DNA from 3 places in the Cellulomonas sp. P5_E12 genome. Region 2 is predicted to be linked to each of the others. Evidence: riboswitches for the same ligand, from Rfam matches in the RefSeq annotation. Region 2 holds a riboswitch; each other region holds the start of a gene.
What was found. Region 2 has a riboswitch for S-adenosylmethionine ahead of ACXJKA_RS02300 (rhodanese-like domain-containing protein). Riboswitches for the same ligand answer to the same signal wherever they lie in the genome.
Positions count from the first base shown of each region.

Region 1: it holds a riboswitch for S-adenosylmethionine, as region 2 does, so the genes downstream of both, ACXJKA_RS10375 (LLM class flavin-dependent oxidoreductase) here and ACXJKA_RS02300 (rhodanese-like domain-containing protein) in region 2, are expected to answer to the same signal.
Region 3: it holds a riboswitch for S-adenosylmethionine, as region 2 does, so the genes downstream of both, ACXJKA_RS10335 (NADPH-dependent FMN reductase) here and ACXJKA_RS02300 (rhodanese-like domain-containing protein) in region 2, are expected to answer to the same signal.

Region 1 is NZ_JBFUMP010000010.1:55,429-58,671, forward strand. It holds gene ACXJKA_RS10370 (GNAT family N-acetyltransferase) at 1-513, opposite strand, end outside; gene ACXJKA_RS10375 (LLM class flavin-dependent oxidoreductase) at 515-1,621, opposite strand; SAM riboswitch class IV at 1,840-1,957, opposite strand; gene ACXJKA_RS10380 (L,D-transpeptidase) at 2,118-2,993, shown strand; gene ACXJKA_RS10385 (phosphatase PAP2 family protein) at 3,039-3,243, shown strand, end outside.
Region 2 is NZ_JBFUMP010000002.1:191,436-194,678, forward strand. It holds gene ACXJKA_RS02290 (DUF1345 domain-containing protein) at 1-91, opposite strand, end outside; gene ACXJKA_RS02295 (O-succinylhomoserine sulfhydrylase) at 134-1,330, opposite strand; gene ACXJKA_RS02300 (rhodanese-like domain-containing protein) at 1,390-1,803, opposite strand; SAM riboswitch class I at 1,814-1,914, opposite strand; SAM riboswitch class IV at 2,033-2,147, shown strand; gene ACXJKA_RS02305 (aminotransferase class V-fold PLP-dependent enzyme) at 2,193-3,243, shown strand, end outside.
Region 3 is NZ_JBFUMP010000010.1:47,653-50,895, forward strand. It holds gene ACXJKA_RS10325 (RNA polymerase sigma factor) at 1-417, opposite strand, end outside; gene ACXJKA_RS10330 (YciI family protein) at 407-793, opposite strand; SAM riboswitch class IV at 977-1,085, shown strand; gene ACXJKA_RS10335 (NADPH-dependent FMN reductase) at 1,102-1,641, shown strand; gene ACXJKA_RS10340 (flavin reductase family protein) at 1,638-2,183, shown strand; gene ACXJKA_RS10345 (LLM class flavin-dependent oxidoreductase) at 2,352-3,243, opposite strand, start outside.

The sequences.
Region 1 (3,243 bases), on a different contig from region 2:
GAAGAGGGGGGTGAACCCGGTGGCCAGGTAGAGCGCCGCGGCCTCCGGCTGGCGTGGGCCGGTGGTCAGGTACAGCCGCTCGTAGCCGGCCTCGACGGCGCGGGTCTCGAGCTCCGCGAGCACCCGGCGGGACAGACCGCGCCGGCGGTGCGCCGAGTGGGTCCAGATCCGCTTGTACTCGGCGGTCCGGACGGTCGGCAGCCCGTCGAAGTCCCGCGTCCCGGGCCGGGTCAGCCGCGCGGCGTCCCCCAGCTCGGGTTCGGCGCGCAGGCGGAAGGCACCGCCGGCGACCGCCACGTCGTCCTCGAGCAGCAGGATCAGCGCGCCGTCCGGCGCCGCGAACTGGTGGGCCGGGTAGCGCTCGAGCTCCTCGCGCAGCGCGTCGACGCCGAACCGGTCGCCGTACCGCGACGAGTACTCGTGCGCGAGCTCGTCGAGCATCGGGCGCACGGCCTCGTCGAGCAGGCCGAACGAGGCGACGGTGAGCTGCGCGCTGGTCGTGGTCGTCGTCATGTCAGGCCGTCGCGGCGTAGCGGGCGGCGGCGATCGGGAGGCCCAGCGTGTCGCGCAGCGAGCTGCCGGGGTAGCCGGCGCGGAACCGGTCGGCGGCGCGGAGCAGCGGGACGATGCCGTCGACGAGGGCGGGCAGGTCCGTGTGCACCGACGCGGGCCGCACGACGAACCCGTCGGCGATCTCGTCGTCCACCCAGGTGGAGACGAGCTCGGCGAAGCCGGCTGTGGTGCCGACGAACGACAGGGTGCCGGTGTCGACGCCCTCGAGCTCGGCAAGCATCTCGTGCCGGGCCACAGCGCTCGCCCGGTCCGGTCCGGCGACGAGGTGCACGTCGACCAGGACTCGCACGTCGCGGGGGTCGCGACCCGCCGCCGCGACCGCGGCCAGCACGCGGAGCCGGGCTCGCGCGGCGTCGTCCGGACCCGTCGCCCGGACGCGCACGACGTCGGCGTGGCGTCCCGCGAGGTCGAGGGCGGCGGCGGAGTCGGCGCGCACGACGACCGGCGGCCGGCCCTGCGGGGGGCGTCCGGCGGCGGTCGACGGCTTCGACGCGAAGTGCACGCCGTCGTGCGCAACGAACCGGGGACGGACCGGCGCGCTGTCGTCCCACCGGTCCCAGTGGCGCTCGACGACCCCGACGGCCTCCGCCGCGCTCGCCACGGCCGCCTGCTCGACCGACGTCGAGCGCGGGCCGGCCGTCGGCACGTCGTCGATCCGGGTGTCCCAGCCGACCTGCCAGCCGGCGCGGCCGTGGCTCGCGTGGTCGATGGTCGCGATGGCCTTGGCGACGTGCGCCGGCGCGGTGTGCGTGGTGCCGACGGTCGAGACGAGCCCGATCCCCGAGGTGCGCGGGGCCAGCCGGGCGGCGACGAGGGCGGCGTCGAGCCGGCCCTGCAGGGCGGTGTTCCGGCTCGGGTGCAGCGCGAAGCCGTCGTCGAAGACCACGAAGTCGAGGGCGCCGCGCTGCGCGACGGCGACCAGCTCGAGCAGGCGGGCGGCGTCGAACAGCCGCTGGCCCTGGGAACCGTGGTCGCGCCAGGCGGCGGCGTGAGCGCCGGTGTCGCTGAGATCGATGCCGAGGTGGGCGTGGCGGGGCGAGGCAGGCACGGGTGTTCCGTTCGTCCAGGCGGGAAGAGGGCGCGCGCTCCTCGCCGAGCGCAGCGGCGCTTCGGGGGTACGCGTCGCACGCCCCGGTCGCGGGGCGTGCGGAGGGTGGGTCAGCGCGTCAGCGGCGACAGAGGGCCGGACAGGAACGCGTCAGCATCGAACGGGTGGTGGCCCCGGTCGCGTCCATGGTCCGTCCCTTCGTCCCGGCGGTTGCCGGGGCTCGCATGTTGTCGACGGCGGACAGATCCCGCCGTGACCAGGTCCTCACCCGGGGCACCCCACCATGCGGAGGGTTGCCATCCAGCTAGCCGGGGCTTCGCACTGGAAATCTTGACCTTATTGGTAGGGAATTTAGACAGGGACCGCGAGGGCGTCAAACACCCGACCACATCGTGAGATGGAATGTCCGACAGTCGGTCGCTTTGCCGGATCGTGCGTGGCAGGCGCACGATGACTTCTCGGGACGTCGTCGGCTGTCCTCGGGCGGAGGTGGGGCGTGGCACGCACGAAGGTCGGCGCCCTCGTCGCGACCGCGGTTCTCGTGCTGACCGGGGCGTGCTCGGGCCAGACAGACGTGGCGCCACCGGCACCCGTGGTGGTCGCCGCCCCGGTCGCCGTGGCCAAGGCCGTCGCTCCTGCGGTCCCAACGCCGCCGCCGGCCGACCTCGCCGCGCTGCCGGTCACCGACCCCCTGCACGTCGTCGCCGGCCTGCCCGGCACGGACGGGCTCACGCAGCGCGCCAACGACGACCCGGCGCTGGGCCGCTGGCAGACCGTCGTCGTCGTGCGCGACACCGCCGCACGCGTGGCACCCGCGGGCGCCGCCGTCGGCGTCGTGCCCGCGCTGACGCTCCAGGTCCGCACCACGCTGCCGGTGATCGACCAGCGCGGCCGGTGGCTGCGCGTCATGCTCGCCACCCGCGGCGCGCTTCCCAGCCAGGACACCACCCAGGTCAACGACCGCAGCGCGTGGATCGACGCCGCCGACACCGAGGCGGCCGGCACCAGCTGGACCGTCCAGGTCGACACCGCCGCGCAGACGATCACGGTCGACGACGGCGCGGCCGCGCGCGTCTTCCCCGTCAAGGCGACCGGCAGCCCGGACAAGCCGACCCCGCACGTGCCCGGGTTCCTCGTCGGCACCCGATGGCTGGAGCCCGGCACCACCACGCCGCGCGTCCTGCTGCTCTCGACGCAGAGCGAGACGATGGACGACTACGACAAGGTGACGGGCACCTCGGCGACCGCGATCCACACGACCACGCTGCGCGGCACGGGGGCAGTCTCCAACGGCTGTGTCCGGGTGGCGGACGACGTGCTCGACCTGCTGTGGCAGGCACCCGCCGGGACGGTCGTCACCATCGTCGGCTGAGCGGCTCGCCGCGCGCGGCGACGCCGACGCACTTACCGTTCCGGCATGCGTCCCCTGCCGCTCCGTCGCCGCGCGCTGCTGCGCGCCGGGGCCTTCGCGATCGCGTTCACGGTGCCCGTCGCCGTGCTCGCCTACGTCGTGCGGGCCGAGGTGGAGGACGTCCTGCGCCTGGACCGCCAGGCCATCGAGGGCGCCACGTCGTTCACGCGCGCGCACCCGGACCTCGAGCAGGCGCTGGTCGTGTGGCAGC
Region 2 (3,243 bases):
CGACCACCGAGGTCCAGCCGACGATGGCGGCGACGGCGACCCCGGCCAGCACGCCGACCAGCAGACGCACCAGCGACGACGAGTTGCTCACGCCGTCAGTGTTCCGCGCGGGACCGACGCGATCGGGGAGGCGTCAGCCGGCGAGTGTGTCGAGCGCCTGCGCGAGGTCGTCGATCAGGTCCGCCGGGTCCTCGAGGCCCACCGAGAGCCGGACCGTCGTCTCCGCGATGCCGACGGCCGCACGACCCTCGGGACCCAGCTTGCGGTGCGTCGTCGTCGCGGGGTGCGTGACCATCGACTTGGCGTCGCCGAGGTTGTTCGAGATGTCGACGATCCGCAGCGCGTCGAGCACGCCGAACGTGACCTTCTTCGCGACGTCGGGCTGCGCACCCTCGGGCACCGCGAGGTTGAACGTCACGACGGTGCCCCCGCCGGACTGCTGCGCGAGCGCGAGCTCGTGCTGCGGGTGCGACGGCAGGTACGGGTAGCGGACCAGCGAGACGCCGGGCTGCTGCTCGAGCCACGTCGCCACCTGCAGGGCCGACGCGGTCTGGTGCCGCACGCGCAGCGACAGCGTCTCGAGGCCCTTGAGCAGCACCCACGCGTTGAACGCCGACAGCGACGGCCCGGTGTTCCGGATGAGCGTCTGCACGGGACCGTGCACGTACTCGTCGGTGCCCAGGATCGCGCCGCCGAGCACGCGCCCCTGCCCGTCGATGTGCTTGGTCGCGGAGTACACGATGACATCCGCCCCGAGCTCGAGCGGGCGGGAGAGCACGGGCGTGGCGAAGACGTTGTCGACGATCACGGTCGCGCCCGCGGCGTGCGCGAGCCGGCTGACCGCCGCGATGTCGACCAGGTCCTGCATCGGGTTGGACGGCGTCTCGAAGAACACCACGTCCGCCGGCGTCGACAGCGCCTCCTCCCACTGCGACAGGTCGTGGCCGTCGACGTAGTCGGTGCGCACGCCCCACTTGGCCAGGATCTCCTCGAAGATCACGACCGTGGACCCGAAGAGCGCCCGCGCAGACACGATGCGCGACCCCGACTGCACGATCGCGGCGATGGACGTGAAGACGGCGGACATGCCGGACGCGGTGGCGTACGCGGCCTCCGCACCCTCGAGCAGGCGCAGCCGCTCCTCGAACGTGGACACCGTGGGGTTGCCGTAGCGCGAGTAGAGGAACCGGTCGGCCTCGCCGGCGAAGGCGGCCTCGGCCTCGGCGGCCGCGTCGTAGACGTAGCCCTGCGTGAGGAACAGCGCCTCGGAGGTCTCCTGGAACTGCGAGCGCACCAGCCCGCCGCGCACGGCGAGGGTGTCGGGCCGCAGGTCGGTGCGCGGGGTGCGGCGGTCGTCCCAGTCGCCGGGGCCGGGGACGCGGCGGGGGCTCACGCCTGCCGCCAGGGCAGACCGGCGGCACGCCAGCCGGAGTGGCCGCGGTGGCCGTCCGCGCCGACGTCGCCCTCGAATCCCTCGAGCACGTTGTAGGCCGGACCGAGCCCCGCCGACGTCGCGGCCTGCGCGGCGGCGACCGAGCGCACGCCCGAGCGGCACAGGAAGACGACCGGCCGGCCGGCCGTGACGCCGGCGTCGGCCAGCTGCTTGAGGAACTGCGGGTTGGGCCGTCCCGACGGGTACGACACCCACTCGACGAGCGCCGAGCGGCCGTCGATCTGGGCGGGGTCGGCGATGCCGACGTAGCGCCACTCGGCGTCGGTCCGCACGTCGACGAGCACAGCGGTCTCGTCGGTCGTGAGGAGGTCCCAGGCCTGCTGGGGGGTCAGGTCGCCGGCGTAGCTCATGCAGATCCTCGTCTCATCGGTCCTGGCGGTAGCACCCTCGGCCGGGCACAAGGTGCCCGCGGGTTGCTGCGGCGTCGTCGAGCCAGATCTCTCGGCCGCTCTGGATGGTGCCGGTGATGCTACGCGCGGCGGCACCGTCGCTCCAAGTAGTGGACAAGGTGTCCCGGCAGGCGAGACGAACCGCGCGGTGCGTTGACAGGCGCCTTGGGCTGCCGCGACCCTCGTTGCAGGTCATGAGCGCCAGCGTCAAGCCCCGGCTCGCTGGCCGGCAACCCTCCTCCGCGGTGGGGTGCCCCGGGTGACGACCTGGCCGCGTCCCGTCCGGGACCCGGCAAGCGCGGGGTTCCACCTGTCGTAGGTGTCCCCCCGGAACGTGTCGGAGGACTTCCATGACCATCATCGCCGAGCGCGCCTCGTGTGCCTCCGTCGACGAGGTGAGCGCGCTGCTCCCGGTCGTCGGCGGCACCACCACCGTCCCGCTGGTCGACGGCACCCAGCGCGTCTACGCCAACCTCGACTACGCCGCCAGCGCCCCCGCGCTCGAGGCCGTCGCGACGCGTGTGACCGAGGTGCTGCCGCTGTACGCGTCCGTGCACCGCGGTGCCGGGTACCTGTCGCAGGTGTCCACCGCGCTGTACGAGTCCGCGCGGGAGACCATCGCGCGGTTCGTCGACGCGCGTCCCGACGACGTCGCGATCATCACCCGCAACACCACGGACTCGCTCAACCTCCTGGCCGGCGTCGTGCCGGACGGCGGTCGCGTGCTCGTGCTGGACGTCGAGCACCACGCCAACCTGCTGCCCTGGGTGCAGTCGACGGAGCGCCACGGCAACCGGACGACGATCCTGCCCATCAAGGACACCGTGGCCGCGACGCTCGACGCCCTGCGCGCCGAGCTCGCCCGCCAGCCGTACGCGCTGGTCACGATCACGGGCGCGTCCAACGTGACGGGGGAGGCGCTGCCGATCGACGAGGTCGTCGCGCTCGCCCACGCCGAGGGCGCCCGCGTGGCCGTCGACGGCGCCCAGCTGGTGCCGCACCGCGGCTTCTCGCTGGCGGCGACCGACGCCGACTACGTGGCGTTCTCGGGCCACAAGACGTACGCACCGTTCGGCGCGGGGGCCCTGGTCGGCCGCCGCGACTGGCTGGACACGGGCACTCCGTACCTCGCAGGGGGAGGTGCGGTGCGCGACGTGCGGACCGATCGGACCGTCTGGCAGCCGGCGCCCGCACGGCACGAGGCGGGTTCGCCCAACGTGCTCGGGGCGATCGCCCTGGCCGAGGCGTGCGACCAGCTGGCGGCCCTCCCCGCCGGCGCCCTCGCCGCTCACGAGGAGGCCCTCCGGGCGCGCCTCGTCGAAGGACTGTCGCGCATCGACGGCGTCGAGATCGCGCGCATCTGGCCCGACTCCGCGGCCCCCGTCGGCGTCCTCACGTTCA
Region 3 (3,243 bases), on a different contig from region 2:
CACGACGAACGCCCGCGCGATCTCGGCCGTCGTCAGCCCGCCCACCGACCGCAGCGTCAGGGCGATCGCCGACGCCGGGCTGAGCGCGGGGTGGCAGCAGCCGAAGAGCAGGAGCAGGGAGTCGTCGGCCTGGAACGCGGATACGCCCTGGTCCATCGTCGCGACCAGCTCCTCGCGGCGCCGGCGCGCGTCCTCGCTGCGGTAGCGGTCGACCAGCTTGTGGTGCCCGACGACGACGAGCCACGCGTGCGGGTTGTCGGGCACGCCCGTGTCCGGCCACTGCGTCGTGGCGGCGAGCATTGCCTCCTGCAGGGCGTCCTCCGCGTCGGCCAGGTCCCCCGACCGCCGGACCAGCACGCCAAGGACCTGCGGCGCGAGCTCGCGCAGCAGGTCCTCGATGGCTCGGTCACTCGGCAGGGGAGGGTGCCTCCATCAGCGCGCGGACCTCGAACACCTGCTGGATCGGGACGCCGTCCGGCCCGGGTGCGGCCGACGCCCTCGCGGCGATCGCGATGGCCCGCGCCTCGTCCTCGACGTCCACCGTCCAGTAGCCCGCGAGGAACTCCTTCGACTCGGCGAACGGCCCGTCGACGATCACCGGCGCGGACACCCCGTCGCTCCGGACGAACTTCGCGGAGTCGGGCCAGGCGAGCCCCCGGCCGTCGACGAACTCGCCGCTCGCCACCAGCTCGGCGCCCAGGTCGTGCTGGAACTGGATGTGGCGCCGCACGTCCTGCGGCGCCCAGGTGTCGATGGGCGGGACGCCCTCGATGAAGTAGTTCATCAGCAGCATGTACTTCACGATGCACTCCCGTTCGTCGTGGCCCCCGTCGGGCCTCCCACCCAGTGGTCGGAGCCGGACGCAGGTCCTCGACACGCATCCTTGCCGCTCCGGGCGCCCCGCGCGATGTCCGTCATTCGGGATTCTCCGCCGAAGCCCTTGCCGGGCGGCCGCCCCTTGCTACAACTCCGCCCAGGTCACGAGCACCAGCGCGAAGCCCCGGCTCGCTGGTCAGCAACCCCTCCACGACGGGGTGCTCCGGGAGATGACCCGGCCGTACCGACCGGTGCGGCAAGCGTGCAGCGAGAAGGAGCTCCACCGTGGTCCACCAGCAAGGCACCGCAGGCAACGAGGACGTCGTCGCTCTCGTCGGCAACCCCAGGCCAGGGTCGCGCACCCTCGCCGCTGCCGTTCAGGTGGCGGACCGGCTCGCCGACGGCGCGGACGTCACCACGGTCGACCTGGCGACGATCGGCCACCAGCTCTTCACGGCCGACCGCTCGCTCCTCGACCCCGCCCTCGCCACCGTGTCGGGCGCCCGGCTGCTGGTCGTCGCGACGCCGATCTACAAGGCCACGTACACGGGGCTGCTGAAGTCGTTCCTCGACCTCTACGGCCCCGACGGACTCGCCGGGGTCGTCGCCGTCCCGCTCGTCGTCTCCGGCGGCCCGGCGCACCTGCTCGCCGGCGAGGTGCACCTGCGCCCCCTGCTCGTGGAGCTCGGCGCGACCGTCCCCACCCGGACGCTCGCCGTCACGGAGGCCGACCTCGCCGACCTCGACCCGGTCGTCGACCGCTGGCTCGAGCGCGCGTACGGCCCCCTGCGCGCCGCCCTCGACGTCGCGGCCCTGTCCGCATGACCGCCGAGATCCTGCGCAAGCTGGACGCCGACCTCGTGGAGCAGGACGAGCCGCAGCTGAGCCCGCAGGCCTACAAGGAGGTGTTCCGTCGGCACCCCGCGGGGGTGGCGGTGGTGACGCTGCTCGACGACGACGGCCGGCCCGTCGGGTTCACGGCGACCTCGGTCATCTCCGTGTCGGCCGAGCCGCCCCTGCTCGCGTTCTCGCTGGCGTCGACCTCGTCGTCGTGGCCCGCCCTGTCCCGCGCGCGCACGCTGGCGATCAGCTTCCTGTCGTCGGCCCAGGACGACGTGTCCGCGCGGTTCGCGACCAGCGGCATCGACCGGTTCGCGGCCGGCGGCTGGTCGGCGCTGGAGACCGGTGAGCCGGTGATCGACGAGGCCGTGTCCTGGCTGCGGGGTCGGGTCGTGCAGCGGGTGCCCGTGGGCGGCTCGTACCTGGTCTCGGTCCGCGCCCTCGCGCACTCCGTCGCCGACGACGCCCTCCCGCTCGTCTACCACGACCGCACGTACCACCGGATCGGCGACCACACGGCCGTCTGACCGTCGCAGAAGGTCCCCGGCGTCTCGATGCCGGGGGCCTTCTTCGCGTCTACGTCCGCACTCGTGCGGACCAGAACCCGCGTGAGTGCGGACGTCCTGGTGGGTGGCGCAACAACGTCCGCACTCGCGGGGGTCAGGGCCCCATCGAGTGCGGACGTTTGGTGGGGGCTAGCGGGAGGACGCGGCCACGCCGGCGCCCACGAGCTCGTCGTCGGCGAGGCCCCAGGCGCGGGCGAGCAGCTCGTACGAGCGGGCCGTGTCCGCAGGGTCGTGCGTGATCGTCGTGATCAGCAGCTCGTCGGCACCCGTCGCGCGCACAAGGGCGTCGAGGCCGCGCGCCACCGACTCCGCGTCGCCGACGATCCGCGTGTCGATCCGGTCGCGCAGCAGCGCGCGCTCCGCCTCGCCGCGCAGCTCCCACGGCGTCGTCGTGCCGGGCCGCGGGTACGGGATCGCGCCCGCGCCGCTGCGGATCGAGAGCACCCACTCCGCGAACGGGTCCCCCAGCTCGGCCGCGCGCTCCGAGGTCTCCGCGACGAGCACGTCGGCCGAGACGACGACGTACGGCTCGTCCAGCACGCCGGGCACGAAGGCCGCGCGGTACGCCTCGACGGTGTCCAGCACCGTCGCCGGGCTCACGTGGTAGTTCGCGGCCAGCGGCAGGCCCAGCTCGCCGGCCACGCGCGCGCTCTCCCCCGCGCTCGACGCGAGCACCCACAGGGCGAGGTCGGAACCTTCGACGGCGGGGTCGGTGACCACGCGGTCGCCGGCTCGGGCGGTCCCCGCCTGCAGCGCGAGGACCGTGGACAGCTCGTCCCGGAACGGCGCCGGCGTCCGGCCGGCGCCGAGGAACTCCAGGTGGGCGACGAACCGCGCGCGCAGCTCAGGGTCGGGGTCGGCGTAGTTGAGGGGCGGCGCGGCGGGCACCAGCAGCCCGTCGACCACGCGGTCCTCGGTCGCCGTCGACCGGACGCGCCCTGCTGTCGAGGCGGCCACGTCGGGCACGGCGGACTTGCTCGGCGGCGGGAACGACGCCCGGCCGAGCCCGAGGTCCACGCGC